Regions from separate parts of the Pararhizobium sp. LjRoot235 genome, predicted to be linked through region 1. Evidence: predicted binding sites of a transcription regulator. Region 1 holds the regulator's gene; each other region holds the start of a gene.
The links. Region 1 encodes PhoB, which activates phosphate uptake and scavenging genes when phosphate is short. Its sites were predicted from a motif close to TGTCATNNANCTGTCAT; they were not measured.

Region 1 (7,340 bases):
CTTCCAGAAGCCGAACCCGTTCCCGAAGTCGATCTACGAGAATGTTTCCTACGGCCCGAAGATCCATGGCCTGGCGCGCTCCAAGGCCGAATTCGACCAGATCGTCGAAACCAGCCTGCATAAGGCAGGTCTGTGGAACGAGGTGAAGGATCGCCTGCATGAGCCGGGCACTGGTCTCTCCGGCGGTCAGCAGCAGCGTCTGTGTATTGCGCGCGCCGTTGCCGTCAGCCCGGAAGTCATCCTGATGGACGAACCCTGCTCGGCTCTGGACCCGATTGCGACCGCCAAAGTCGAGGAACTGATCCACGAACTGCGCACCAACTTCACCATCGTCATCGTTACCCACTCGATGCAGCAGGCGGCACGCGTTTCGCAACGCACCGCCATGTTCCATCTCGGCAATCTGGTCGAGGAGAACGATACCGACAAGATGTTCACCAATCCGGATGACCAGCGCACCCAGGATTACATCATGGGCCGCTTCGGCTGACGCATATCTTGCCGCTTTCCGATGTAGGGAGCGGTGGCGCGCTTTGAACCGGGACCATGAACACAAGGAAAAACGATCATGTCCACGCACATTGCTTCCGTCTATGACGAAGATCTCAAATACCTGAACCGGCGCATCTCCGAGATGGGCGGCCTTGCCGAGCAGATGGTCGCCGAATCCGTGCGGGCACTGGTCAACGCGGACCTCGCGCTCGCCCAGAAGGTCATCTCCGACGACGCCATCATGGATGAGGCCGAACGCCAGATCGGCGAGAAGGTGATCGTCACCATCGCAAGACGCCAGCCGGTCGCATCCGACCTGCGCGAACTGATGGGCTCCATCCGTATTGCTGCCGATCTTGAGCGTGTCGGCGATCTCGGGAAGAACACGGCCAAGCGGGTGATCGCCGTTTCGAGCGCCAGCTTGCCGCGGCAGCTGGCTCGCGGGCTGGAGCACCTGGCCGAACTCGCGCTGATGCAGCTGAAGGAAGTGCTCGATGTCTATGCGTCGCGGTCGCCGGAAAAGGCCAACAGCATCCGTGAGCGGGACAATGAAATCGATGCGATCTACACGTCGCTGTTTCGCGAGCTCCTGACCTACATGATGGAAGATCCGCGCAACATCACGCCGTGCACGCATCTTCTGTTCTGCGCCAAGAATATCGAACGCATCGGCGACCATGCGACAAATGTCGCCGAAACGATCTATTACATGGCGACCGGCTCCCAGCCGGCCGGGGAACGTCCGAAGGACGATACCGCCAATACCGTCGGCGCGATCGGCAACTGATCGCCGCGCCGGATCGGAAATAGGTAAGTGAAATCTAGGCATTTGACTGCCCGACGGCTTTCGGGCCGCCGGACGAGCCCCTTGCAATGAGGGCAAGGCGTCAAGGAGTTGAGACCGCATGCTGCCAAGAATTGCCGTTGTCGAAGACGAGGAAGCGCTGAGCGTTCTCCTGCGTTACAATCTTGAGGCCGAAGGCTTTGAAGTCGATACGATCAACCGCGGCGACGAAGCGGAAATCCGGCTGCAGGAGCGCCTGCCGGATCTCCTGATCCTCGACTGGATGCTGCCGGGCGTCTCCGGCATCGAGTTGTGCCGCAGGCTTCGTCAACGCTCCGAAACCGAGCGCCTGCCGATCATCATGCTAACGGCACGCGGTGAAGAGAGCGAGCGGGTCCGCGGCCTTGCCACGGGCGCTGACGACTATGTGGTCAAGCCGTTCTCGACGCCGGAGCTGATGGCGCGGGTGAAGGCGATGCTGCGGCGCGCGAAGCCGGAAGTGCTGTCGACGCTGCTGAAATGCGGCGATATCGAGCTCGATCGCGAAACCCACCGCGTTCACCGCAAGACCCGCGAGGTCCGCCTCGGACCGACCGAGTTCCGGCTCTTGGAATTCTTCATGACCTCGCCCGGCCGCGTCTTTTCGCGCTCGCAGCTGCTCGACGGCGTCTGGGGCCACGACATCTATGTCGACGAGCGCACCGTCGACGTCCATGTCGGCCGCCTGCGCAAGGCGCTGAACTTCTCCAACATGCAGGATGTGATCCGCACCGTGCGAGGCGCGGGCTATTCCCTGGAAAGCTGACTGCACTTGAGTGAAACACGGAAAAGGGGCCGGCCGGCCCCTTTTTATGTTTAGTGGTTTGCGGCGTTCACCGAGCCCGACGGCGTTCGCCGGAAGGCTGATAGGCCAGCTTTGCGTGGAAGGTGCAGTAGGGCGATGTATCGGGCGAGTCATTGCCGCAGAAATGAAACTCTTCCTTCATCGGGTCGCCGATCGGCCACTTGCAGGTGCGGTCCGTAAGCTGCGTCAGCGCCAGGCGGCGGGACATCGGCACGACCACGTTGCTGACCGGTGCGACGTACTGGTCCTCAATGGCGTCGATTTCCACCTCTTCCTTCATGACGGTGGCGCCCGTGGTGCGTGTCACGGTGCGGTTGGTGACGCGCGCAGCGTAGTTCGGCGCGCGCGGTGCGGATGTCGCCGGACGCTTGGCGCGGGCGGTGGTTGCCGTGCTGCCGCCAGCCTTGGCACGGCCGGGCAGGCAAAGCCGGTGCACCTTGCCGATGACCGCGTTTCGGCTGACGCCGCCGAGCTGCGCGGCGATCTGGCTCGCGCTCAATCCTTCTGACCACAACTTCTTGAGTTTCTCGACCCGCTCGTCAGTCCAGTTCATGGTCTTTTCTCCATTCACAGCGTTGGTGATGGTCGAATCCTCCACCGTACCCCGGACGGACTCCGAGGCTGAAACGCGATAACTCTTTTGGTGACTAGGTCCGCCGCATGCGTTCTAGTAATTAGTTGTTAAGGTAGAGGTAGGGGGACTCGCTGACAAGAGTCCCCGGAATCCGAGCGAATCGATTTTCGAGTTTTCCCCAACTTGCTTGGCATGCGTGGCATTTTTGCAAGAGCGTGCGGTCAAAAAAATCGATGTCGCGATGGCGGCGTGAATTGCCGCAAATTGCCGGCTTTTGTTGACATTGCGGTGCGAAATGAAGATAGTGATTTTGCCGCCGCGAGGCGGCATTTTGATTTTTTAAGGGCTGACCTCAGTCCGAGCTGAGCCAACCGAAACAATCACCGTGATGATTGAGGAGACATGCGCCATGGCCGATGCCACGCCGCTTTATGACACATATGCCCGCGCCCCCTTGCGGTTTGAGCGCGGCGAAGGCGTCTGGCTGGTTGCGGAGGATGGCACGCGCTATCTCGATTTTGCCGCCGGTGTCGCGGTCAATTCGCTCGGCCATGCCCATCCGCACCTCGTTTCGGCGCTGAAGGAGCAGGCGGACAAGGTCTGGCATCTCTCCAATCTCTATGAGGTTCCCGGACAGGAAAGCCTGAGCCGCCGGCTGACTGAAGCCACCTTTGCCGACAAGGTATTCTTCACCAATTCGGGTGCGGAAGCACTGGAATGCGCGATCAAGACCGCGCGGCGCTATCACTTCTCCAAGGGGCATCCGGAAAAGTTCCACATCATTACCTTCGAAGGCGCCTTTCACGGCCGGACGCTGGCGACCATCGCGGCCGGCGGTCAGGCAAAGTATCTCGAGGGTTTCGGTCCGAAGGCGCCGGGTTTCTATCAGGTTCCGTTCAACGACATGACGGCGCTGAAAGCGGCCATCACGGAGGAAACCGCCGCGATCCTGATCGAGCCGATCCAGGGCGAGGGTGGCATCCGCACGGTACCGAAGGAATTCCTGCAGGAGGTGCGCTCGCTGTGCGACGAATACGGCTTGCTTCTGATCCTCGATGAGGTCCAGTGCGGCATCGGCCGGACCGGCAAGCTGTTTGCCTATGAATGGGCAGGTCTCACGCCCGACATCATGGCCGTCGCCAAGGGGATCGGCGGCGGTTTTCCGCTCGGTGCCTGCCTTGCGACGGCGGATGCGGCTTCCGGCATGGTCGCCGGAACGCATGGCTCGACCTATGGCGGCAATCCGCTGGCCATGGCTGTGGGCAATGCCGTTCTCGATATCGTCCTGGCCGATGGTTTCCTGCAGCATGTCCGCGATGTGGCGCTGGTTTTCCGCCAGGGCCTCGCTTCGCTTGCCGATCGTTTCCCCGATGTCATCGAGGAAATCCGCGGCGAAGGCCTGATGCTCGGCATCAAGGCCAAGGTACCGTCCGCAGACCTGCTCAAGGCGATCCGCGCCGAGCGGCTTCTGGCCGTGCCTGCGGGTGAAAACGTCATCCGCCTGCTGCCGCCGCTGGTAACGACGGCCGAGGAAGCTCGCGAAGGCTTGGCGCGGCTCGAGCGGGCGGCCGAACAGCTGACGGCGGAACGACGAAAGGCCTCGGCCTGAACGACGTTCCCCTTCCCATGCTGAAAACACAGGACTTTGAATAGAAATGGCCAGACACTTTCTCGATCTTTCTGCCATGACGGCAGCCGACCTGCGGGCGATCATCGAAGACGCCCGCGTCCGCAAGGCTGCCACCAAGGCCGGCACGGCCGAAAAGCCGCTTGCCGGCAAGATGCTGGCGATGATCTTCGAGAAGCCATCGACCCGCACGCGCGTGTCCTTCGATGTCGGCATGCGCCAGCTCGGCGGCGAGACACTGTTCCTCTCCGGTACCGAAATGCAGCTCGGCCGCGCCGAAACCATCGGCGACACGGCCAAGGTGCTGTCGCGCTATGTCGATGCCATCATGATCCGCACGACCGATCACACCCGGCTGCTCGAACTTGCCGAGCATGCAACCGTACCGGTGATCAACGGCCTGACGGACACGACACATCCCTGCCAGATCATGGCCGACATCATGACCTTCGAGGAGCATGCAGGCCCGGTGAAGGGCAAGACCATTGCCTGGACCGGCGATGGCAACAATGTGTTGCATTCCTTCGTCGAAGGGTCCGCCCGTTTCGGCTATCGGATGAATATGGCTGTTCCGCTTGGTTCCGAGCCGGACGACAAGATCCTCAACTGGGCCCGCGACAATGGCGGCGACATCAAGCTCTATCATGACGCCGATCAGGCGGTTGTCGGCGCCCATTGCGTGGTGACCGACACTTGGGTGTCGATGAACCTGGAACACCGGGCGCGCGGTCACAACGTCTTCCAGCCCTTCCAGGTCAATGCGGAGCTGATGGCGAAGGCCGAAAAGGACGCGCTGTTCATGCATTGCCTGCCTGCCCATCGCGGCGAGGAGGTGACGGACGACGTGATCGACGGCAAGCAGTCAGTGGTCTTCGATGAGGCGGAAAACCGCCTGCATGCGCAGAAATCGGTTCTCGCCTGGTGCCTCGGCGCGCTTTGACGAGCGCGCTACCGCGCATATTGAAAACGGGACCGCGGCACACGATCTATGCTGCAATTGGATGACCGGCGGGTAGCTCAGCCTCCGTGCCGGTCATTCGCGTTCAGAATATCCAGCCATCCGTGCCGCTGTCTGCAGCGGGTGCGGAGAAGAGCAAGCAGCCGTTTTTCCGAGTGACGATCTGGACAAAACGGGCCTGCGCAGGATCAATAAGAGAGCATCGGGCATCACGTCGCCAAAGGTTCCAGCCTTCGGCTTGTCGATGTCCGAGGGCTAAGGAGCAGAGTGATGACGGAAGTAGACCCGGGCCTCGGCCAGTTCGATTTTGCCGGCGACGATCATGTCGTGCCGTTTCAGGTGGAGGGCCTCGACGTGCGCGGCCGTGCCGTCCAGCTCGGCCCGATGCTCGACGCCATCCTCGAACGCCACAATTATCCGCTACCGGTCGCCCGTCTCGTTGCCGAAACGGTGGTGCTGACGGTCCTGCTCGGTACCTCGCTGAAATTCGAAGGCAAGCTGATCGTCCAGACGAAAAGCAACGGTCCGGTCGATCTGGTCGTCGCAGATTTCTCGACGCCGGACCGGGTGCGTGCCTATGCCCGCTACGACGAGGAAGCCCTGTCGCGCGCCCAAGAAAACGGCCTGACCAAACCGGAGCATCTGCTGGGCGAAGGCATTCTCGCCTTCACCATCGACCAGGGCGCCCACACGCAGCGCTATCAGGGCATTGTGCCGCTCGATGGCGCCTCGCTGGAGGAGATCGCCGGCGTCTATTTCCGCCAGTCGGAACAGATCCCGACCAAGGTGCGCCTCGGTGTCGCTGAGTTGCTGGACCGCGATGAAAACGGCCAGCCGCGCCATCGCTGGCGGGCCGGCGGCATGGTCGCCCAATTCCTGCCGGAAGCGCCGGAGCGCATGCGCCAGGCGGATCTTCACGGGGGGGATGGCGACAACGGCGAGCATGCCATTGGGGTCGACGATCTCTGGGGCGAGGCAAGCGTCATGGTCCAGAGTATCGACGCAGACGAACTGACCGATCCGACGGTCGGAACCGAGCGGTTGCTCTACCGGCTGTTCCATGAGCGCGGCGTCAAGGTCTATCCGCCCCAGGCGGTTTACGACAAGTGCAGCTGCTCGCGCGAGAAACTCCGCGACGTGCTGGCAAGTCTGAGCCAGGAGGATCTTGATCACGCGGCGCAGGACGGAATGGTTTCGGTCACATGCGAGTTCTGCTCGACGACCTATCGTTTCGAGGCAACGGAAGTGAAGCCGCAGTGAAAAGCTGCGGCCCTAGTTCAAGGTCCGAGCCTGGCCGGGCGAATCCAGCGAGAAGGCGGGAATATCGACCGTGAAGGTATCGCCCTCCGGTGTTTCCATCGAATAGTGGCCGAACATCACGCCCGACGGCGTGTCGAGCGGGCAGCCTGATGAATATTCATAGGTGTCGCCGGGATTGAGAACCGGCTGCTCGCCGATGACGCCTGGGCCATTGACTTCGTCGACCTGGCCGTTTTCGTCGGTGATGTGCCAGTAACGGGTCATCAACCGCACAGTCTTGCCGGAAAAGTTGGAAATCAGGATGCGGTAGCCCCAGACATAACGGCTGTCCTCCGGATCGGACTGCTCCTCCAGATAGTAAGGCTCTACGGTCACCTCGATATCGCGAGTTAGCGCGCGGTACATATGCAAACCCTTTTCAAGTCTATGGGCGATATTCTACAGCAAGATGGTTTCGTCAAGAATAATGGACAGCGTAAACTGTTAGGATAGGGCACAGCATGCTCGATGGTCACTTCAAGAAGCGGCTTGATTGCGCAGGCAAGGCGAGCGAGTTTCAGGACTGAAACGCAGGCGTAGAAAAACGCCCGCGTCCGGCTGGACACGGGCGTTCGAAGCAGAAAGCGGAAAATCAGGCCTTTATGGATTTCAGCGCGCGGGCGAAATCCTCGATCAGGTCTTGGCTATCCTCGATGCCGGCCGAGAAGCGCACGGTGCCGGGCGAAATGCCGAGCTCCGTGCGGGCTTCGTCCGACAGATTCTTGTGCGTCGTCGTCGCCGGATGGGTGATCAGGCTCTTGC
Region 2 (7,340 bases), 2.1 Mb from region 1:
CGAGCCGCGCATGACGGCCTGGCCATGGGCGATCATCATGTCGAGGGTAACGCCGACGGTCGAATCCAAACCGTAAAGCACCATGCCGAGCGAATCGCCGACCAGCATGAAATCGACGTGCGGATCGAGCAGCCGGGCGATCGGCGTGGTGTAGGCCGTCAGGCTGACGATCGGCCGTTCGCCCTTGAGCGCCTCGATATTGCCGGGGCTCAGGCGACGCTTCATTGCCTGTACACTCATGCTTACGCCACCTTTGCAAATTTTGCGGTTTTCGGCGTGAAAACCCGGTTATCGAGCAGCTTCGTGCTCCCGAAACGGACAAAAAGCAACAGAAGAACCGGTTTTTCGCCGATTTCCGTCACGGTGTGCAGTGTTTCCGGATCACGAATGGCAACCACTTCCGGCTTTGCCAGAGGCTCCGAAGCGATGAAATCGGTCACCGCTTTTTCGAGGGCTGCGACATCCGTCAGCCCGCCGGCGATGAGCCGTTCGGCCTCGTCGAGTGCCTTCGGCACGATCGCCGCTGCGGTCCGTTCTGCGGGTGTCAGGTAGACATTGCGCGACGAGCAGGCGAGCCCGTCGGCTTCGCGCACGGTGGTAACGCCGACGATCTCGACCGGTTGCGCCAGATCCTCGACCATGCGGCGAATGATCTGCAACTGCTGGAAATCCTTCTCGCCGAAATAGGCGCGGTCCGGCTGGACGATGTTGAAGAGCTTGGTGACGACGGTGGCGACGCCGGCGAAATGGCCGGGCCGGACGGAGCCCTCGAGCTCGCCGCCGAGCGCCGGCACATCGACCACCGTTTCCATCGGCCGCGGATACATGTCGGAGACGCCGGGCGCAAAGAGGAAATCGGCGCCGCCTTTGATGAGCAAGTCCTCATCGCGCGTGAGATCGCGCGGGTATTTCGCCAGATCTTCATTGGCGCCGAACTGCAGCGGATTGACGAACAGGCTGACGACGACGATGTCGTTTTCCGCCCTCGCGCGACGGACCAGTTCCATATGGCCAACATGCAGATAACCCATGGTCGGCACCAGGCCGATGGTCTTGCCGGCACGGCGGTGATCCGCAAGGCGCGCGCGCAACTCTGCAATCGTGGTAATCGTTTCCATCCCGGGATCCTCCAATCCGTCAAGGCTGCCGCCTTAGGCATGGCGGCTGGCTCTTGCCGGATATTCACGAGAGCTCCCGTGAAAATCCGGCGCGATTTCCCTAACGTGTGCAGTGCAAAAAGACAATTCAAGAATTGCCTACCCGGAAATAGGGTCCCGGCGTGCCGTGACAATCATTTGCGGCGCGTTTCCACCATCTGCTCGATGGCGCCAAAGATGGAATGTCCGCTCCGATCGTTCATCTCGATGCGAACGGTATCACCGATGGAAAGGGGGCAGGATGTCTTGCACAGACCCGTCCCAACGATGCTGCCAGCCATCAGCGGGCGGATTGCTGCGGTTTTGGCGACGATCTCCGCCGCCTCCTTCCTGCCGATCTCGCCGCCGTCGAGAGCCCTGCCGTTGCGGCGGACGAGCAGTGCCAGGTCGCCGGTATTCCAGCCTTCGCCCAGTTCGTCAGGCGTGACGGCGACCGGAGAAAACGTCGACACTGCCGTCGCATTGCCAACCGAAATATCGCTGGCGAGGAGGACAAGAAGAACAGCGCCCTTCGCATCGGCGCTGGCGGGCTGCGCCTCGACATCGTCGGTGATGACGGCGACCTGCGCGGTGACAGTGATGCCAGATGCATCATCCGCAAGCGGAATGGTATTGCGCGGCCCGGAAAAGCCGCCGGAGCCACCGGCCCAGAAGAAGGCGCGCGGCAACGGCGAAGCCGCATCATTTTCGTGGAAGCGCATGGTCGGCTGCGAGCCGCTCTCCATGCCGACCGCGACCTGTTGCAGCCGGGGCGCGACGTGCGCCCAGTCGTCCAGCGCCGCCTGCAGCGTGCGGGCGATATGGCCGACTTCCGAGCAGCGCGTCAGATCCTTCGATACCACGACGAGTTTTCCGTCCCGGGTCGAATCCTTCAAGGTAGCAAGCTTCATGGATTGGTGTTCCTCGGTTCCGTTCAAAAGCGGCGGCTCTGCGGTCGCCTGCACCCATAGGACACTATTTGACGGCGGGTGTCGCGTCGAATTTGCGCCATCGTCTGAGAAGGAAATCCCTCGCGGTTACCGCTCGGAAAATGTACTGGCCTCGTGCAGCCGTCGACATGCAAAGCCGACCGCAGGGCGGCGAAACGATTCGTTTAGCCCAGCAGGCCTGCTGCAAAATAGAACAGCGCGGAAATTAACGCCGCCGACGGCAGCGTGATGATCCAGGCAATCACGATATTGCCGGCAAGCCCCCAGCGCACTGCAGAGACGCGTCTTGCAGCGCCAACGCCGATGATGGCGCCGGTGATCGTGTGCGTCGTCGAGACCGGGATGCCGAGCCAGGTGGCGCCGAACAACGTGATAGCGCCGCCTGTTTCCGCGCAAAACCCTTGCATCGGATTGAGCCGGGTGATCTTCGACCCCATCGTATGGACGATCCGCCAGCCACCGAAGAGCGTGCCGAGCGCCATGGCTGACTGGCAGCAGATCACCACCCAGAACGGCACGTGGAAGGTCGGGCCGAGATGGCCCTGGCTGAACAGCAGGACCGCGATGATACCCATGGTTTTCTGCGCGTCATTGCCGCCATGGCCGAGCGAATAGAGCGAGGCTGAAATGAACTGCAAGCCGCGAAAGCTGCGATCGACGGCAAACGGGGTCTGGCGCAAGCAAATCCACGAGACGATCAGAACGAGCATGAGCGCCAGGAAGAACCCGATCATCGGCGACAGGAAGATCGCGCTAACCGTCTTCAACAGGCCGCTGAGCACGATCGCATCGCCACCGGTCCTCGCAAGGCCCGCACCGACCAATCCGCCGACCAGCGCATGGGATGAACTCGACGGGATGCCGAAGATCCAGGTGACGATGTTCCAGATGATCGCCCCCATCAAGGCGGCGAAAATCAACTGCGGATTGACGATCGCCGGGTCGATAATTCCCTTGCCGAGGGTTTCGGCGACATGCAGGCCGAAGAACAGGAAGGCAATAAAATTGAAGAACGCCGCCCACATCACAGCATATTGCGGCCTTAGCACGCGTGTCGAAACAATCGTCGCGATCGAATTCGCCGCATCGTGCAGACCATTGAGGAAGTCGAAGAACAGCGCTATGCCGATCAGACCCGCGAGTAGCGGAAAGGCGAGCGTGGCCTCCATCAAACGTTCTCGATCAGGATGCCGCTGATTTCATTGGCGACGTCTTCAAAGCGGTCCACAACCTTCTCGAGCTCGCCGTAGATTTCACTACCGATAATGTAGGCCATCGGATTCGACGTGCCGTAACGGCGGAAAAGGTCCTTCAGGCCTTCTTCATGCAGTTCGTCGGAACGGCCCTCGACGCGTGTGATTTCTTCGGCGATGGCGCTAAGGCGCGGCGCATTCGTGCCGATCCGATCGAGCAGCGGGATTGCCTCGGCGATCAACCGGGCGGCGTCGACGACGAGGGCGCCCATCTCGCGCATGCCGGGATCAAAACTCTTCTGCTCAAACAGGCGGATCGTCTTCACTGTCTTGTGCATCATGTCGATGGCGTCATCCATCGACTGGATCAGATCCTTGATGTCGCCGCGGTCGAACGGTGTGATGAAGCTGCGACGGACGGCCAGCATCACCTCGCGTGTGATGCCATCGGCCTCGTCCTCCAAGGCGATGATGCGATTGCAATGCGCATCATGATCGCCCTCGCCTGCAAGCAGCGCCTTCAGCGCGTCGGCGGCGCCGGCCACAGCGCGCGAATGCGCATCGAAAAGTTCGAAGAACTTGTCTTCGCGCGGCAGGAGTTTGCGAAACCAACCCAGCATTGTTTAATCACCCGTCTTCGCCACTGTCACGAAACTGTCATAGCTGACAGGCCTCATAGCGAAGCCAGCGGCGCAAGGGAAGCTTTCGAAGCTGTTGAAGCGTGATTACCCACCGATCAGCGTAAACCAGCCGTCTTCATCGGTGGTTTCGACACCGAGTTCACGGGCTTTTTCGAGCTTGGAACCGGCGCCGGGACCGGCAACGAGCAGGTCGGTTTTCTTCGACACGGAACCGGCAACCTTGGCTCCCAGCCGTTCCGCCATGGCTTTTGCCTCGTCGCGCGTCATTTTTTCAAGCGAGCCGGTGAAGACGACGGTCTTGCCGGCAACTGGGCTCGAACTCGAAACAGGTGCTTCGGCGTCCAGCGGGGTCACTTGCTCGAGCAGCCGCGAAACGACGTCAATGTTGCGCGGCTCCTTGTAGAACTCGACGATCGCCCGGGCGACTACTTCGCCGATGCCGTCGATGGTGTTCAAATCGCTCCAGGCCTCCGAGGTAGGGTCCGCCGCGGCCTTCATCGCCTCCGCGAACACGGTGTAGCTGCCGTAGGAGCGCGCCAAGAGCTTTGCTGTCGTCTCGCCGACGTGGCGGATGCCGAGCGCGTAGATCAGCCGATGCAAGGCCACCTGCCGCCGGTCGTTGATCGCGTCAAAAAGCTTGCGGACACTGACCTTGCCGAAACCGTCGATGTTTTCGAGCTTGGCGAGCGGTGAATAGCTCTGCCGCTTCTCGAGCGTGAAGATGTCCGGTGCCGTCTTGATCGACAGCGAAGGATCGTCCGCCTCGAAGAAGAAATCGATCTGCTTGGAGCCCAACCCCTCGATATCGAAGGCATTGCGGGAGACGAAATGCTTCAGATGCTCGACAGCCTGCGCGCGGCAGACGAAGCCGCCGGTGCAGCGGGTCACCGAATCGAGCTTGCCGGTCTTCTCGTTCCTTTCCCGCACTGCATGGCTGCCGCAGACCGGGCAGGTCTTTGGGAACTGATAGCGTTCTGCCGTTACCGGACGCTTTTCCATGACGACATCGAGAACCTGCGGGATGACATCGCCGGCACGCTGGACGATCACCGTGTCGCCGATACGGATATCGTGCCCCTCCTCCCGGATGCGCTCGCCGCTATTGCCGATGCCCTCGATATAGTCCGCATTGTGCAGTGTCGCATTGGTGACGACAACGCCGCCGACCGTGACCGGCGTCAGCCGCGCAACCGGCGTCAGCGCCCCGGTGCGGCCGACCTGAATGTCGATGTTCTCGACGATCGTGAAGGCCTGCTCGGCCGGGAACTTGTGGGCCGTCGCCCAGCGCGGCGAGCGCGAGCGGAAGCCGAGGCGCTGCTGCAGGTCCAGCCGGTCGACCTTGTAGACGACACCGTCAATATCGTAGTCGAGATCGGGACGTTTGAGGCCAATGTCGTTGTAATGCTCGAGGATCGCCTCGATCGACGACAAGCGCTGCATCAGCGGATTGACCGGAAAGCCCCAGCGCTTGAACACCTCGACCATGCCCAATTGCGTATCGGCCCCCATGTCCGACATCTCGCCCCATGCATAGGCGAAGAACTTCAACTTGCGGCTCGCCGTGATCGCCGGATCAAGCTGGCGCAGAGAGCCTGCCGCCGTATTGCGCGGGTTCACGTAAGTCTGCTTGCCTTCCGCCGCCATCTGCTCGTTGAGCGCCAGGAAATCGCTCTTGGCCATATAGACCTCGCCGCGCACTTCGACGACAGCGGGAGCATCCGACGGCAGCGTCTGCGGGATTTCCTTGATCGTGCGGATGTTGGCCGTGACATTCTCGCCGGTCGTTCCGTCGCCGCGCGTCGCGGCGCTGACCAGCTTGCCGTTCTCGTAGCGCAAGGACATCGACAGGCCGTCGATCTTCGGCTCGGCGGTGAAGGCAATCGAATTATCCGGCAGCAGGCCGAGGAAGCGGTAGACGCTGGAGATGAAATCCCGCACGTCCTCGTCGGAAAACACGTTATCGAGCGACAGCATCGGCCGCGCATGGGTGATCTGCTGGAAGATGGCCGAAGGTGCGGCGCCGACTTTCCGCGACGGGCTGTCGGCGCGGATCAATTCCGGAAAGCGGGCCTCGATCTCCTCGTTGCGCCGCTTCAGCGCGTCATACTCCGCATCCGAAATCTCCGGCGCGTCCTTGCCGTGATAGAGCGCATCGTGATGCGCAAGCGCCTTGGCCAGCCGCTCCAGCTCGGCCGCGGCATCTTCGAGCGTCAGATCTTCAACGGCAACAGATTCGGTCGACATGCTGGGACTCCATATTTTGGGAGTCGTTTTAGTGAAATTTCGAAGAATGGGAAGATGCTGAAACCCACCTCACCTTGAGGGGGAGGTCGCGTGGAACGCGCGGGCGGGGTGATTGTAACGTGGGCACAAAGGATCACCCCACCCCGGCACTACGTGCCGACCCTCCCCCTCAAGGGGAGGGTAAAAAACTACACGTTCCCGGCCAACAGCCTCGCTGCCGCCGCCCTCGCTTCCTCGGTCACGGAGGCACCGGCAAGCATGCGGGCGATTTCCTCGGTGCGGGCCCTGTCGTCCATGCGGGCGACGCGGGTGGCGATGGTTTCGGATTTTTCCGCCGATGGCCCCTTGGAGATGAGCAGATGCGTCGCGGCGCGGGCAGCCACCTGCGGGGCGTGCGTGACGGAAAGCACCTGCACGTTCCTCGATAGGCGCTTCAGCCGCTGACCGATGGCATCCGCCACAGCACCGCCGACGCCGGTATCGATTTCGTCGAAGACCAGGGTCGGCGCCGAACCGCGATCGGCAAGCGCCACCTTCAGCGCCAACAGGAAACGCGAAAGCTCGCCGCCCGAGGCGACTTTCATGATCGGGCCCGGACGCGTCCCCGGGTTGGTCTGGACGTGGAACTCGACCACGTCGATGCCGTCTGCTGTCGCAAAACCCGGATCGGATGTGACCTCCACCATGAAACGAGCCCGCTCCAGCTTCAAGGCCGGAAGCTCGGCCATGACTGCCTCGGAAAGAGCCGTTGCGGTGTTGTGACGCTTGGCGGAGAGTGCGGCGGCGGCGGCATCAAAGGCGCGCTTCGTCATACCAAGTTGCGCGTCGAGCTGCTTCAGCTTCTCCTCGCCGGCATCGAGATCGGCAAGATCGGAAGTCATCCTGATGGCGAGAGCGGGAAGCGCCGTAACCGGCACGGAATATTTGCGCGCAGCCGCCCGAAGCGCAAACAGGCGTTCCTCGACGCGCTCCAGTTCCTTCGGGTCGTATTCGGTTTTCCGAAGCGCTGCCTCGACCGCCATCTGCGCATCGGAGAGATGGTTGAGTGCGGTATCGAGATACTCGACCGTCTCCTCAAGCAGCCCTGGCGCCTCATGGCTCTTGCGCTCGAGCCGGCGCACCAGCGAGGCAATCAGCGGAACCGGCGACGCGTTGCCATTGAGGAACTCGCTCGCC
Region 3 (7,340 bases), 840 kb from region 1:
ACCGTCGACAGGCGGTGGGCGATGACCAGCGTCGTGCGGTTCTGCGAGACGATATCGAGTGCTGTCTGGATCTCCTGTTCGGTGCGGGTGTCGAGCGCCGAGGTCGCCTCGTCCAGGATCAGGATCGGCGGGCTTTTCAACACCGTGCGGGCGATCGCCACGCGCTGCTTCTCGCCGCCGGACAGTTTCAGGCCGCGCTCGCCGACCATGGCGCCGTACCCGTCAGGCAGGCTCTCGATGAACTCGCCGATCTGGGCGATATCCGCCGCGGTCTCGATCTCTGCCTGCGTCGCGGAAATTCGACCGTAACGGATGTTATAGGCGATCGTGTCGTTGAACAGCACCGTATCCTGCGGCACCATGCCGATCACGGCGCGCAGGCTCTTCTGCTTCACGTCGCGCACATCCTGTCCATCGATGGTGATGGCGCCCTCCTGGACATCATAGAATCGGTAAAGAAGCCGCGACAGCGTCGATTTGCCGGCGCCCGAAGGACCGACCACGGCCACGGTCTTGCCCGCCGGGACCTCGAAGCTGACACCCTTGAGGATCGGGCGGGCTGGATCATAGGCGAAATGCACGTCCTTGAAGGCAATCGCGCCGCGATTGATCACCAGTTCCTTCGCCTCCGGACAGTCGACGACCTCCGCCTCGACGTCAAGGAGGTCGAACATCTTCTCGATATCAGTCATACCCTGGCGGATTTCGCGATAAACGAAGCCGATGAAGTTGAGGGGAATGGCAAGCTGTATCAGCATGGCATTGATAAAAACGAAATCGCCAAGCGTCTGCTCGCCGCGCTGGACGGCAAGCGCCGACATGACCATCATGACTGCGGTGCCCGCACCGAAAATCATGGCCTGGCCGAAGTTGAGCCAGCCGAGCGAGGTCCAGACCTGCGTCGCGGACCGCTCGTAGCGCGCCATGGACTGGTCGAAACGCTTGGCCTCCATCTCCTCGTTGCCGAAATATTTGACCGTCTCGAAGTTCAGCAGCGAATCGATCGCCTTGGTATTGGCGTCCGTATCGCTGTCGTTCATCGAGCGGCGGATCGAGATGCGCCAGTCGCTCGCCTTGATGGTGAACCAGATGTAGAGCCAGACGGTGATGGCGGTCACAGCCAAGTAGCTGAAGCCATAGCCCCTCCAGAAGACCACGGCCGTCAAAAGGAACTCGATCAGGGTCGGCGCCGTGTTGAGGATGGTGAAGCGGACGATGGTCTCGATGCCCTTGGTGCCGCGCTCGATGATCCGCGACAGGCCACCGGTGCGGCGTTCCAGATGGAAGCGCAGTGACAACTGATGCATGTGGACGAAGGTGCGATAGGCAAGCTGGCGCACCGCGTGCTGGCCGACGCTGGCAAAGAGAGCGTCACGCAGCTGGTTGAGGCCCGCCTGCAGCAGGCGCGCCAGATTATAGGAGAGCACGAGCATCACGGCGCCGGTAAAGACGGCAGGAACGGCGCCGACGATGTCGGTCTTGCCGTTCAGCGCATCGGTCGCCCATTTGAAGAAGTAGGGTACGAGCAGCAGCACGATCTTGGAGGCCAGCAGAATGACCGTCGCCCACACCACGCGCATCTTGAGGTCGCTGCGGTTGCTCGGCCACATATAGGGCCAGAGATTGATGATCGTTTGCAGCGGATTGCCTGCGTCCGCCGATACCGTCTTCTTCTGCGCTGCCACTTTGTGTTCCGCCTTCTTCTTCGGACCGCCCTTTTCACAGCAGCCGTGCTTGCGCGCTTTGGATGTCACGACGATGACCGTCGATGCGAAAGCGCGCCCGCAAATCTCCAATCAAAAACGGCGCCTTCTCAAGGCGCCGCTTTTTGTTTCAGATAGGCTTCATAAAGACCAGCCGCAATGGAGGAGCCGGCGAAAAGCGATCAAGGCAGATGCTTCATGTGCTTGCGGTGCACTTCCTGCGCTTCAGCCTCCGGCATCGCCTTGTCCGGTACGCCGAAGATCTGGCCCGGCAGGATGCGGTCCGGATTGGTGATCTGGTCCTCGTTGGCGAGATAGATCGTCGTATAGCGGACACCGGCACCATAGACACGGCGCGAAATCTGCCAGAGCGTATCGCCACGACGGATGATCACCGAGGCCTTGCTCTGCTGCAGCGGCGCCTGCTGCACCGTCTGCGGCTCGGCAGCAGTCTGCCCGTTTGCCGGTTTCTCGGCCGGTGCGGCACTGTCGCCGCCTGCCGTCACGGCAGCACCTGACTCAGCGGAAGGCGTGGCTGACTCTGCGGCAGGCTTCTCAGCCGTTTCAGCTGCCGGCTTGGCGACATCCTGTGCAGGCGTTGCCGGAATATCGGTCGCAACGGCATTGCCACCGGTGCCGTCGGTGCGCGGCATCAACGCCGAACCGACCGCCGCCTCGATCTTGCCGAGCGATGCGGAAACGCTGGCGGCATCCGCCGGCAGCGCCTTCAGCACGGCTAGCGCATCGGCCGCGGCCTTGGCCGTCTTGGCCGCCATTTCCTTGACGCTGGCATCGAGATTGTCGGCGACTTTGAAATCGGCGAGCGATTTCAGGGCGATTTCGGTTGCCGAGCGCGCCGCCGCCAGCTCTTCCGCCGTCGGGACCTTGCCGTCTGCAAACAGCCCCTTGAGCAGGCCTAGCGCCTTTGTCGCCTCCATCCGCAGACCATCGAAGCTGCCGCCCTCGAGAGGCGTAACGGTGCCTTGCGCATTGGGTTGGGCAACCGCTGCCACCTGATCGCCGGCCGGGCGATCGAAGGGAACAGCGGCGCGCATCACAACCGTGCTGCCGTCGGCGCCCATCACATCGGCGCGGATCGTGTGGTTTCCGACCGGCAGGTCGATCGTACCCTCGACAACGAAACGTCCCTGCTCATCGGCCTTCATCTCGCCGACAAGCTTGTCATCAGCATAAATGCGAACCAGCGCGCCGGCCTTGGCGCTACCGGCAACGAAAATCTTCTTGCCTTCGATCTCTACGGCAGAGACGGCGACAGCCGGCTTCTCGCCGGTTGCCGGCGTCTCGGCCGAAACGGCAGTGTCAGCCGCCGTGGCGGATGCCTCGGGCGCAGGCTCTGCCTTTGCGACTTCACTCGTGGCGGTCGTCGACTGGGCATTGGCCTGTTTTGCCTCGGCCGCCGGTTTGGTAATGATGCGGCTTGCCTCGCCCGGCTTCGAGACCATGGCGAGCAGTTCGCCGGTCTTGTCCTTGGGGATCGAGACGGTAGCGACTTCTTCCGAAGACTTGGTCACGCCATTTTCGCCGACGCTGCGCAGCGTTAGCTGATAATCGCCGGCCGGCAGCGGCTTCTCGAAGATCGCGGCAAAATCACCCGTCGCCCCGACATCAGCCGTGCCGATGACCGCATCGCCGCTGACGATTTCAAGTTTGGTGTTGGGCTGAGCCCGCCCGGCAATGACTGTCGACCCGTCCGGTTCGACGCGCAGGACATCAAAACCGGGGACCGTCCAGGCTGCAGCCGGGTCGGCGGGTTTGGCAGTCGTATCCGTCGCCGCCTCGCCCTCAGCCACTGGGCGTGCGCTCTTCGCATCGCTCAGCTTTGCCGGACTATCCACCGGGGCATCGGCGGTGAGCGTGTCCTTGCCCTTGTTGATATTCGGCAGGACAAAGAAAACCATCAGCAGGGATGCAATTGCCAGGACGATAAGGGCCACCCAGCCGGCCTTGTTCTTCATCATGCACATCTCCAAATGGCCGGGAGCCGGCTGCGCCCGAAATGGACACCAGCGAACGGCTCTCCCGAAGCCTACATGCCTGCCGCTTTCCGGTTTCCTAACCAGACGGAATCAGCCCCTGCACATATCGTCAGCTTACTCCTAAAAACGCTAACGATTTCCGTCGCTTTCTACAAGCATCGCCTCATGTCCGGACCAAGCCAGGCCCCGGTTTTCCGTCATTTTTCTTGACGCCTGCTGCGGTGGGATGTCTCTTTGGATGATGAACGAGAAAAATATCCCGATTCGATCCATCTGCGTCTATTGCGGCTCCCAACCCGGTCGCGATAAATCCTACATCGATGCCGGCCGCATTCTGGGCAAATCCATCGCCGACAACCATCTCCGGCTCGTCTATGGCGGCGGCACGAAGGGCATCATGGGCGCGGTCGCAAGCGGCGTTCTTTCGCACGGTGGCCGCGTTACCGGCATCATACCAGAATTTCTGATGGATATGGAGGCCACCCGCCATTCGTTGGGGCAGCTCAGCGAACTGATCGTGACGCCGGACATGCATGACCGCAAGCACAAGATGTTCGAGCGTGCCGACGCCTTTGTCACCCTGCCGGGCGGCATCGGCACGCTGGAGGAGATCGTCGAGATCATGACCTGGGCGCAGCTCGGCCGTCACCGCAAGCCGATCGTGCTCGTCAACATCAATGGCTTTTGGGATCCGTTGATGACGCTCATCGAGCACATGGCGGAAGCCGGCTTCATCCACACCGCCCATCTCGTCCAGCCACTCGTCATCGACGCGGCCGAGGAAGTCGTTCCGGCGCTGCTGGCCCATTGGGCAAGCGATGTCGACCGCGACGGCGAGCCCGGGATTATCTCCAAGCTTTGACGTCTGGCCGTGGCCCGGAATTATTCCGCCGGGTTTGCCATCACCGCGCGCCGCGCGCGGCTTTCCATGAGCATCGACGTCGAATAGACCGCCAGTGCTGCCCAGATCAGGATGAAGGCGATCAGCTTCGGCGTGCCGAAGGGTTCGTGGAAGACGAACACGGCGATGATGAAGATCATCGTCGGAGCGATGTACTGCATAATGCCGATGGTGGAGAGCCGGAGCAGCTTGGCGCCGTTCGCGTAAATCATCAGCGGCACGGCAGTTACGACACCGCAGGCCATCAGCCAGGCGATATCGGCCCAGCCGGTGTCGGAGAAATGCCCCTGCCCCGAGGCTTCAAGATAGACGATATAGCCGAGCGCGGGAATGCTGAGCAGCAGCACTTCCAGGAAGAAACCCTGATTCGGGCCGACCGGCAGGGTCTTGCGGAAGAAGGCATAGAGCCCCCAGGAGAGCGCGAGGCCGATCGATACCCAGGGCAGCCCGCCCGCATCGAAGGCCAGCACGACGACGGCGACGCCGGCGAGAACGATCGCGACGATCTGCGCTGGATTGAGCTTTTCCTTGAGGAGCACGGCGCCGAGGAAGATCGAGAACAGGGGGTTGATGTAGTAGCCGAGCGCGGTCTCCAGCGCGCGGCCTGCCCCGATCGCCCAGACATAGATGCCCCAGTTGATGGTGATGAGAACGGCGGTCAGCATCGCCATCTTCAGCATACGCGGCGAGCGCAGCGCAATCTTTATGTCATCGGTGCGGCCGAGCAGGACGAGGACGGCGCCGGCAAGCGGCACCGACCAGACGATCCGGTGGGCGACGACCTCAAAGGCGGGGATATGCGCGACAGCCTTCATGAAGAAGGGCAGGAATCCCCAGAGGAGATAGGCCGTCAGCGCGAAGGCGAAGCCGCGCGGCGAATCGCCGTTCTGCACCGCCGGTGTTTGTTTCGCATCAGCCATGGCGCTTCATCCCGTCGACAATTTTAACGTCGGCCCGTCCTACTCCAAAGACCGTTGATCAACCAATTCATTTCCGTGAACCTTGCATGCAATAAACCTGACAGAGACTTCAGCTAAGAAGAGGAAAATAGGTGATATTTTGCGGGGTGCATTCCGCAGCTTCCCGCCATAGGTTTTTCAGCCAGGCAATGACGGTCAGACGAAGGGACTTCACATGTCTTCCAACCTCGCGCTCCACCCGATAACCCGCCGCTCGCTCTTGAGCGGTGCCGCCGCCACCTCCGCTCTGATCCTGCTGCACCCCTTTGCCACGCGTGCAGCCGCCAACCAGGCGCACCTGCGCATCATGGAAACGACCGACATCCACGTCCACGTCTTCCCCTATGACTATTACGGCGACAAACCGAACGACACGATGGGGCTTGCCCGCACTGCCTCGATCATCGACGCCATCCGCGCCGAGGCCGGCAATTCCTTCCTTATCGACAATGGCGATTTCCTGCAGGGCAACCCGATGGGCGACTACATGGCCTATCAGCGCGGCATGAAAGAGGGCGACGTGCATCCGGTCATCAAGGCGATGAACGTGCTCGGCTACGAGGCGGGTACGCTCGGCAATCACGAGTTCAACTATGGCCTCGATTATATGTTCAAGGTGCTTGCCGGTGCCAATTTCCCCTATGTCTGCGCCAATCTGACCAAGGGCCAGTTAGCGTCCGATCCAAAGGACGACAAACTCTTCTTCAAACCCTATACAATCGTCGAGAAGATCGTCGCCGACGGTTCGGGCGCCACCAGCCCGCTGAAGATCGGCATCATCGGCTTCGTGCCGCCGCAGATCATGCTTTGGGATATCAAGAACCTGGAAGGCAAGGCTCAGACCCGCGATATCGTCGAGGCGGCAAACGCCTGGGTGCCAGCGATGAAGGAGGAAGGCGCCGACATCGTCATCGCACTCTCCCACTCCGGCATCGATGGCAGCGGGCAGACGGAGCGGATGGAAAACGCCTCGCTCTATCTCGCCGGCGTCGAAGGCATCGACGCGGTCTTTACCGGCCACCAGCACCTCGTTTTTCCCGGCCCGAAGAGTTTCGACGGCATCGAGGGCGTCGATCCCGCCAAGGGCACGCTGCTCGGCAAACCGGCGGTGATGGGCGGCTTCTGGGGCTCGCATCTCGGGCTGATCGACCTGCTCATCGAAAAGGACGGCAAGAACTGGAAGATCGTCGATTTCTCCACCGAGGCGCGGCCGATCTACCACCGCGAGGACAAGAAGGTGGTCGCCGACGTGGCGGATCGGGCCGACGTGCTGAATGCCGCCAATGCCGAACATGAGGCGACGCTTGCCTATATCCGCACGCCCGTCGGCAAGACCTCGGCGCCGCTCTATTCCTACTTCGCGCTGGTGGCGGACGACCCGTCGGTGCAGATCGTCTCCAATGCGCAGACCTGGTACATCAAGGACATGCTGAAGGACACGGACTACAAGGACCTGCCGGTGCTTTCGGCGGCAGCCCCGTTCAAATCCGGCGGGCGCGGCGGCGCGGACTATTACACCGACGTCCCCACCGGCGACATCGCCATCAAGAACGTCGCCGACCTCTATCTTTATCCGAATACGGTGCAAGCGGTCGTCATCACCGGCGCACAGGTGAAGAACTGGCTGGAAATGTCGGCGGGCATGTTCAACACCGTCTCGCCGGGCGCCAGGGATGCAGCGCTGCTCAACCCAGAATTCCCCTCCTACAACTTCGATATCATCGACGGCGTGACCTATCAGATCGACCTGTCGCAACCAGCAAAGTACGACAAGGACGGC
Region 4 (7,340 bases), 2.9 Mb from region 1:
AGCTCGTGGTCGGTATCTTCGTTCAGAAGATTGGTGACGACGATGCGCGGCTCGTGCAGCACGACGTAACCGAGGCCGATGCCATCGTTGAAACTGTTGCCGTCGATCGAGACCGGCCGCGACAGATCGAGTTCCAGGCCCGGCCGGGTGATCTTCTTCAATTCGCCGGTCGCCACCATTTCGGCGAGCACCATCGCCGTGGTTTCCAAGGCCTCGACCTCGTCGTCGCGATAGGTGCGGCTCGCCTTGTTCTGCACGACGAGAACGCCAAGCGAGCGGCCGGTTCTGAGGATCGGCACGCCGAGGAAGGAATGGTAGATCTCTTCGCCGGTTTCCGGCAGGTAGGTGAAGGCCGGATGCGCCTGCGCGTCGGAGAGATTGAGGGGTCTCGCGGATGCCGCAATCGTACCGACGAGGCCCTGCCCCATCTGCAGTTGCGCCAGATGGACGGCGCCCGGGTTCAGACCTTCGGTGGCATAGAGTTCAAGCACGCCGTCGGAGCGCAACACGTAGACCGAGCACACTTCCGCGACCATGTTCTGCGCAATCTGGCGAACAATCTGGTCAAGGCGCTCCTGCGGCTCGAGCGGTTCCGCCATGAGTTCGCGCAACCGCTTGAGAAGGACGCGTGGACCCGCCGAGAGGTCTCTCATCGCGTTACGTCTCCTGTCTGAAAGTCAACAACTGCAGGCGGCACTATGTTCCCGCACGCTTGCGCGAAAACGTCATGGCCACCGCTTCGCTTAACTCTTATCCAGACCGTAGACGGAATGCAAAGTGCGAACGGCCAATTCGGCATAAGCGCCGTCAATCAGGATGGAAATCTTGATTTCCGAGGTGGTGATCGCCTTGATGTTGATGCCTTTATCGGCAAGTGCGCGGAAAGCGGACGCCGCCACGCCGGCATGGCTGCGCATGCCGATGCCGATGACCGAAACCTTGACCAGGCCCGATTCGCTCTGGATCACGTCGAAGCCGACCTTCTCCTTGGCGCCTTCCAGCACCTTCAATGCCTTTTCCACATCGCCGGAAGGCACGGTGAAGGTCATGTCGGTCTTCGAGCCGTCTTCCGAAATGTTCTGGACGATCATGTCGACATTGATATGAGCTTCGGCCAGCGGCCCGAAGATCGCCGCCGAGACGCCGGGTCGGTCGGCCACGCGCCGCAGCGAAATCTGCGCTTCATCCTTGGCATAGGCGATGCCGGTGACGACTTCCTGTTCCACGATCTCTTCCTCATCACAAATCAGCGTGCCGGGGGGATTCAGGAAATCGCCCATGCCCGGCGCATCGGGGTCTTCGAAACTGGAGCGCACGAAGGTGCGGACCTTGAATACCATGGCAAGCTCGACCGAGCGAACCTGCAGGACCTTGGCGCCGAGCGACGCCATTTCGAGCATTTCCTCGAATGCGATCTTCTTCATCCGCCTCGCCTTCGGCTCGATGCGCGGATCGGTGGTGTAGACGCCGTCGACGTCCGTATAGATGTCGCAGCGGTCGGCCTTGATCGCCGCCGCGATCGCCACTGCCGAGGTATCCGAGCCGCCACGCCCGAGCGTCGCGATCCGGTTGTCGGGACCGAGCCCCTGGAAGCCGGAGACAACGGCCACCTGTCCCTCGCCGAAGCGGCGGATCAGCTCTGTGCCGTCGATATCGAGAATGCGCGCGGCGCCATGGGCGTTGTCGGTCTTGATCGGAATCTGCCAGCCCTGCCAGGAGCGCGCATTGATGCCCATCGATTGCAGCGCGATCGACAAAAGCCCCGAGGTCACCTGTTCACCGGAAGCAACCACCGCATCATATTCGCGCGCATCGAAGAAGGGCGAATTCGCCCCCGTCGCCTTCGGCGCGCCCTGCACCCAGCCGACCAGTTCGTTGGTCTTGCCGGACATGGCCGACACAACCACCGCCACCTCGTGGCCGGCCTCGACTTCACGTTTCACATGGCGGGCCACATTGTAGATGCGTTCAAGATCCGCAACGGATGTCCCGCCGAATTTCATAACGATGCGTGCCATATGCCTCTACCGGTCGAAAATGCCGCGCGGCAAACCCGCGCCCGTCTCTTCAAAGTCGCCGGTCTCTTAGCGAAAATGAGGGCGGCGTGCAATGGAGAAGGATCTATCAAAAGGTGCTGGATTTCGAAGCGTGGAAACGAGACGGCGATACGGAGCCGAAGATCGGCCATATCGCCATGGCGCTGGAGCGCCGAGGCGAGCGCGGCCAGCTCTGGCGCGAGGTCGTCGCACGCAATCTAGATCGGTTCGGCGGGTGGATCGCGCCACAGCGCGCTCGCCTCGATGGGCTTTGGCAGAGTTCGGAAAACGATGGTGCGGCTGGAGGAGCGCGAAGTCCGTCAAGAGCCGGTCGAGCTGCCACAATTCACGCCCGAGCAGCGTGGCAAGCTGCTCGGTAGGAAGCGCGATGTGACCAATGGCAGAAAACCGGATAAAGACGATCCGGAGCAATGGTTGACCAAACTTACATCTGCCCTGTTTCAGTGAACTTGATCCAGTCTATGGCGTAGGCCGCAGAAAGCGGCCCTAGGTGTGGCACAATTTTTTCCCATGTTCCAGGGTGATGGTCAGTTTGAGAAATTATCGCTTCAATCAGACCAGTCGCGATTGCGTCTTTCAGGTCATGGTCCCCGTCGCGCATCCCACTTTCGATTAAATCAAAAACGCCGTGGATATCCTCGATGGACTCGAAATTTTCTGCAATAGCCCATCCAATGCTGGAACAAAGTGAATTTATTCCTGGAGGAGATGGATAAAACTCTTTCACTAATTCTTCTTCTATCCGATAAGTATCGGGTAGAAGATTTTTCATTTTCTCTATAAAAATTGTAATTTCCATTATGGCTTCCCGCTCAAAGCATTTCGCAAATCACGTAGTGTATTCTCTGCTGCGGCACGATCTCCTGACGAAGCGGTTGGATTTCTGCTCAGCCAGCCTTCCAGTCTTCCGGCCATTTCCCCTGCCTTTTGCGTATGAAATCTTCCCTGTACACTTACTCCAGTTTGCATTTCTTGACGAACCGCTGAGGCAGTACTCCCGCTTCCAACCTTAGCGCCGGGTCGATACATTGCATCCATCATACGCCTTAGTTCGGGGTCCCTTACTGCCGGTTTCTGCATATCTGCGCGTAATTCATCTTTATATGCTTCATGTTTTGCAGGGTCTTTCCTGTCTCTATCGTCATCTTCCGGACCGCCTGGAGCACCACCGGAAGCGGCAGATGGCTGCCCCTGATTGGAATTGCCCCCAACTTGCCCGTTTCCGTGAGAATCGTCCTTCTCGGAGCCTTTCATTGAGTTCAGACCAAACGCTCCCCCAAGGAGTCCGCTCAAAAAGCCGCCAACCGACCAGCCGCCGCCGTACCCGCCCCCACTGCCACCGCGTCCTGGGCCGCCTACGCCACCGCCCCATGGTCCGGTATCCGTCGTATATCGGTCGATGTCCCCATTGGACATCATGTGGCCGTTCGGATCGCTCTTATTGACCGGGTCATTACCGGAATAAGCATAGCGGTTGGTGCCCACGCCTTGCACTGTCGGGTCCATGGTGTCGGGCGAGATAAACCGCGCATTCGCCGCAGAGCCGAAGGACACGGATAACATGCTGCAAATCAGCAGCAGGCTGAGAATGCGGGTCAGAAACCCGCCGGAAAAGCATTTCATGAACAAGTCCCCACTGGAATCAGATCGTCATTCTGTCTGGCCATCCTGCGGCCGCCACCCCATGGCTTCCGCCCTGGCGAACGCCTGCATGTTCTGCCCGTACCACTGATCGGCTTTCGCCTTCAGATCGGCCGGAATGTCTTCCATCCGCGTGTATTTCCCTGCCAGCTCCCGCCGCAGCAGGCCGCTAAAGGCGCTGCCCTTCTTCACCAGTCCATAGGCGAAGGTGGGATAATGCCGCAAAAGCACGTCCGAGACGGAAATCGCATTTTCGAACGCGCCGGCGTCGATCTGACGCTCCACCAGAAAGGAAGCGATCAGTGCCGCCGATTCCCCATGGGACAGGGACCGGAGATAGACGCCGTTCGCGACCGCCTTGTCCGACATCGGCAGCTTCTGCCTGTACCAGACATCGCGAGTAAAGCCGCCACCGCTGGTCGCTTCCAGATTCCAGACAGCGCCATCGTCATCGGTGTATTTGATGAAGACATGCAAGGGAGCTTCGGCCAGCGTCACCTTCAGCCCCAGCCGCTGGCCGACGGACAGCATCAGCATCGGCATGGTGATACAGTTGCCGCGCCGCGTCGTCAGGTAGCGTTGCAGCAAACGGTTTGCAGGCTTTTCGCCGAGCGGATGATCGAGATCGTACTGGAAGGGTCTGTTGTCGTTCCAGGCACCGGCCTCATAGAGATACCGCTTCAGAGCCGTAAGTGTCTCGGCGCTCTTTGCATTCCCTCCGGCCATGGTCTTCACATCGTCGGCCATGCGGTCGATCATGGATGTCACAGTCTGCGCATTGGTCGTGGGATCGACCATCTGATCGACGGACAGCTTTATGTCGAGCAGGTCGCGCCCTTGTTCGAAGAGCGCTTCCGTTCTCGCCTGCAACCGTGCGGAATCATTTTCCGGCGTCTGTGCGAAAACCGCTGTGATCGGCAGGCAGAGCACCAGAATGGCAATGCGAAGGATTTTCATGAACAGTCCTGCCGATGATTCAACCATGGGTATGCATTCGCAGGGTTGTCGTCAATGGACGGCGGAGACCTTCCATGGTTTTTTAAGCGACATTTTCAAATTCATCTTTCGCGAACATGCCACCAGACACAGCAAGAAGCGGCAATGGCGGTCACCGTGAATGTCCGCAATTCCACGCTGCAGGCCGCTGCCGCCCACCGTCACATACCTGTCATCAAACCCTGCTCCTGTGCCTTCAACCAACGGGGATTTGACCAATGATCGACCAGCTCAGCCGCATCAAGGCGGAAATTGCCGACAGCTTCGACGAAGAGCTGGAAATGCAGATGGAAGAGGACCGGCTCGACGAACTGGTCGCCGAGGGCATGTCGGAAGAAGCCGAGGCGACGATTGAGCGCAAGGTCTATTTCCGCGAGCTGTTCCGGCTGCAGCACGAACTCGTCCGCCTGCAGGACTGGGTGCAGTACAAGAAGCTCAAGGTCGTGGTGCTGTTCGAGGGCCGCGATTCGGCCGGTAAGGGCGGCGCCATCAAGCGCGTCACCCAGCGCCTCAATCCGCGCGTCTGCCGTACCGTGGCGCTGCCCGCTCCGACCGAGCGCGAGCGCAACCAGTGGTATTTCCAGCGCTACGTGCCGCATTTGCCGACGGCCGGCGAAATGGTCCTGTTCGACCGCAGCTGGTACAACCGCGCCGGCGTCGAGCGCGTCATGGGCTTCTGCACGCCGGAAGAACTCGACGAATTCTTCCGCACGGTGCCCGAATTCGAGCGCATGCTGGCGCGCTCAGGCATCGTGCTGATCAAATACTGGTTTTCGATCACCGACGAGGAGCAGGAATTCCGCTTCAAGATGCGCATCCACGATCCGCTAAAACAGTGGAAGCTGTCGCCAATGGACATGGAAAGCCGCGTCCATTGGGAAGAATACACCAAGGCCAAGGAAGAGATGCTGGCGAGGACCCACATCGAGGAAGCCCCCTGGTGGGTCGTCCAGGCCGTCGACAAGAAGAGGGCCCGCCTCAACTGCATCGCGCATCTCCTCACCCAGATCCCGTATCAGGACGTGCCCAAGTCCACCGTAGAATTGCCCGAGCGCGTGCGTCACGACGACTATATCCGCCAGCCGGTGCCGCCGGAAATGCACGTGCCGGAAGTCTATTGATCATCGAGTTCCCGCTTGCCCGCCCCGCCTGCCCGCAGGCAATTGCATATGGATTTGCGGCCTGCTCCCTCTTCTCACGGCGGGGAGAAGGTGACGCGAAGCGCCGGATGAGACGGCTGGCGCCGAAATCGCCGAGAACCCTCATCGCCTCGCATGCGCTCGGCACTTCTCCCCGCCGGGGAGAAGTGGGGGATTGTCGCAATCGCCTTCGATCCAACATGCGACAACCCTCCGCTTGCTCGGCTCACACACGCTGGGTGAGCGGAAATGTACCGCAATTCCCCGGCATCAGGCTCCGATGGCCGCGGAGGTTTCGGCCTTCTTCCTCGCCACCACCGCCAGATAGGCCGCTTGCAATTCGGAAAACACCGAGCGCTGCGGCGCCGGCGCACCGGTATGCAGGCTGCGCAACTCCTCCATGAAGGCCGCCCACATCGGCGGCCCGCCCTGCTCCAGCAGTTCGGCGCGGATCGACAGCTCTTCCGACACCGGTGTATGCCTGCGCCCCCAGGCGCCCATCTGCGCAAGCAGCGGCACAAGCTGGATCGATGGCTCGGTCAGGCTGTAGATCCCCTTCTGCTTGTGGCTCGGATCGCCGGTGCGCGACAAAAGTCCCTTCTCCGTCAGCCGCTTCAGCCGATCGGCCAGCACGTTCGAGGCGATCCCCTCTTCCGATTGGGTCAGTAACTCGCGAAAATGCCGGCGGTTGCCGAACATGATGTCGCGGATGACGATCAGGCTCCAGCGATCGCCAAGCATTTCCAGTGTCAGGTTGATCGGGCATCCCGACCGGTGTGCAATGTCCATTGTCCGCCCTATGTTAAACTGCTTGCAATATAGGATCACTCATCTTACAACGCAACTAGTTGCCGATTGAAACCAGTGTTGGAGGACAAGATGAAACCGCAACTCTTCGCCCACCCTTTCTCCGCCTACTGCCAGAAGGTCATTATCGCGCTTTACGAGAACGACACGCCGTTCGAACTGCGCCTGCTCGACCAGAAGACGCCGGAGATCGTCGCCGAATGGAGCGCGCTCTGGCCGCTGAAGCGCATGCCGGTCCTGAAGGACGGTGATGAGACCGTGCTGGAATCAACTATCATCATCGAATATCTGGCGCTCAACCATCCCGGCCCCGTTCGCCTGGTCCCATCGGATGCCAACACTGCGCTGAAAACCCGGATGATGGACCGCTTCTTCGACAACTACGTCATGACGCCGATGCAGAAGGTGGTGTTCAACCAGATCCGCGCGGAAGCCGACCGCGACCCCACGGGCGTCAAGGAAGCCAAGGCCATGCTCGACAACGCCTATGCCTGGCTCGACGGCGCCATTGCCAAATCCGAATGGGCCGCCGGCGATCAGTTCAGCCTTGCCGATTGCGCCGCCGCCCCGTCGCTATTCTATGCCGACTGGGTTCATCCGATCCCGGAAAAACTGGAGAACACCCGCGCCTACCGCGCCCGCTTGCTCGCCCGCCCCTCCTTTGCCCGCGCGGTGGACGAAGCCCGGCCGTACCGCAGCT

Region 2: ACSQ2Z_RS08875 (DUF47 family protein) is a predicted target of PhoB. The motif match lies at 3,924-3,940, and genes of this name have one in related genera.
Region 3: ACSQ2Z_RS15355 (bifunctional 2',3'-cyclic-nucleotide 2'-phosphodiesterase/3'-nucleotidase) is a predicted target of PhoB. The motif match lies at 5,710-5,726, and genes of this name have one in related genera.
Region 4: ppk2 (polyphosphate kinase 2) is a predicted target of PhoB. The motif match lies at 4,854-4,870, and genes of this name have one in related genera.

What each region holds. Positions count from the first base shown of each region.
Region 1 is NZ_CAXUSP020000001.1:3,974,995-3,982,334, reverse strand. Features, by position in the region: gene pstB (phosphate ABC transporter ATP-binding protein PstB) at 1-490, shown strand, start outside; gene phoU (phosphate signaling complex protein PhoU) at 569-1,279, shown strand; gene phoB (phosphate regulon transcriptional regulator PhoB) at 1,398-2,081, shown strand; gene ACSQ2Z_RS19540 (GcrA family cell cycle regulator) at 2,149-2,673, opposite strand; gene ACSQ2Z_RS19535 (aspartate aminotransferase family protein) at 3,104-4,303, shown strand; gene argF (ornithine carbamoyltransferase) at 4,350-5,261, shown strand; gene ACSQ2Z_RS19525 (Hsp33 family molecular chaperone) at 5,550-6,539, shown strand; gene apaG (Co2+/Mg2+ efflux protein ApaG) at 6,552-6,944, opposite strand; gene ACSQ2Z_RS19515 (O-succinylhomoserine sulfhydrylase) at 7,171-7,340, opposite strand, start outside.
Region 2 is NZ_CAXUSP020000001.1:1,864,499-1,871,838, reverse strand. Features, by position in the region: gene panB (3-methyl-2-oxobutanoate hydroxymethyltransferase) at 1-240, opposite strand, end outside; gene panC (pantoate--beta-alanine ligase) at 243-1,118, opposite strand; gene ACSQ2Z_RS08885 (fumarylacetoacetate hydrolase family protein) at 1,292-2,047, opposite strand; gene ACSQ2Z_RS08880 (anion permease) at 2,251-3,255, opposite strand; gene ACSQ2Z_RS08875 (DUF47 family protein) at 3,255-3,899, opposite strand; gene ligA (NAD-dependent DNA ligase LigA) at 4,005-6,164, opposite strand; gene recN (DNA repair protein RecN) at 6,353-7,340, opposite strand, start outside.
Region 3 is NZ_CAXUSP020000001.1:3,137,670-3,145,009, forward strand. Features, by position in the region: gene ACSQ2Z_RS15335 (ABCB family ABC transporter ATP-binding protein/permease) at 1-1,685, opposite strand, end outside; gene ACSQ2Z_RS15340 (LysM peptidoglycan-binding domain-containing protein) at 1,886-3,682, opposite strand; gene ACSQ2Z_RS15345 (TIGR00730 family Rossman fold protein) at 3,942-4,562, shown strand; gene rarD (EamA family transporter RarD) at 4,583-5,521, opposite strand; gene ACSQ2Z_RS15355 (bifunctional 2',3'-cyclic-nucleotide 2'-phosphodiesterase/3'-nucleotidase) at 5,736-7,340, shown strand, end outside.
Region 4 is NZ_CAXUSP020000001.1:1,124,677-1,132,016, reverse strand. Features, by position in the region: gene ptsP (phosphoenolpyruvate--protein phosphotransferase) at 1-653, opposite strand, end outside; gene ACSQ2Z_RS05400 (aspartate kinase) at 744-2,018, opposite strand; gene ACSQ2Z_RS05395 (hypothetical protein) at 2,328-2,504, shown strand; gene ACSQ2Z_RS05390 (DUF7674 family protein) at 2,482-2,856, opposite strand; gene ACSQ2Z_RS05385 (hypothetical protein) at 2,856-3,680, opposite strand; gene ACSQ2Z_RS05380 (transglutaminase family protein) at 3,708-4,655, opposite strand; gene ppk2 (polyphosphate kinase 2) at 4,913-5,815, shown strand; gene ACSQ2Z_RS05370 (winged helix-turn-helix transcriptional regulator) at 6,104-6,622, opposite strand; gene ACSQ2Z_RS05365 (glutathione S-transferase family protein) at 6,713-7,340, shown strand, end outside.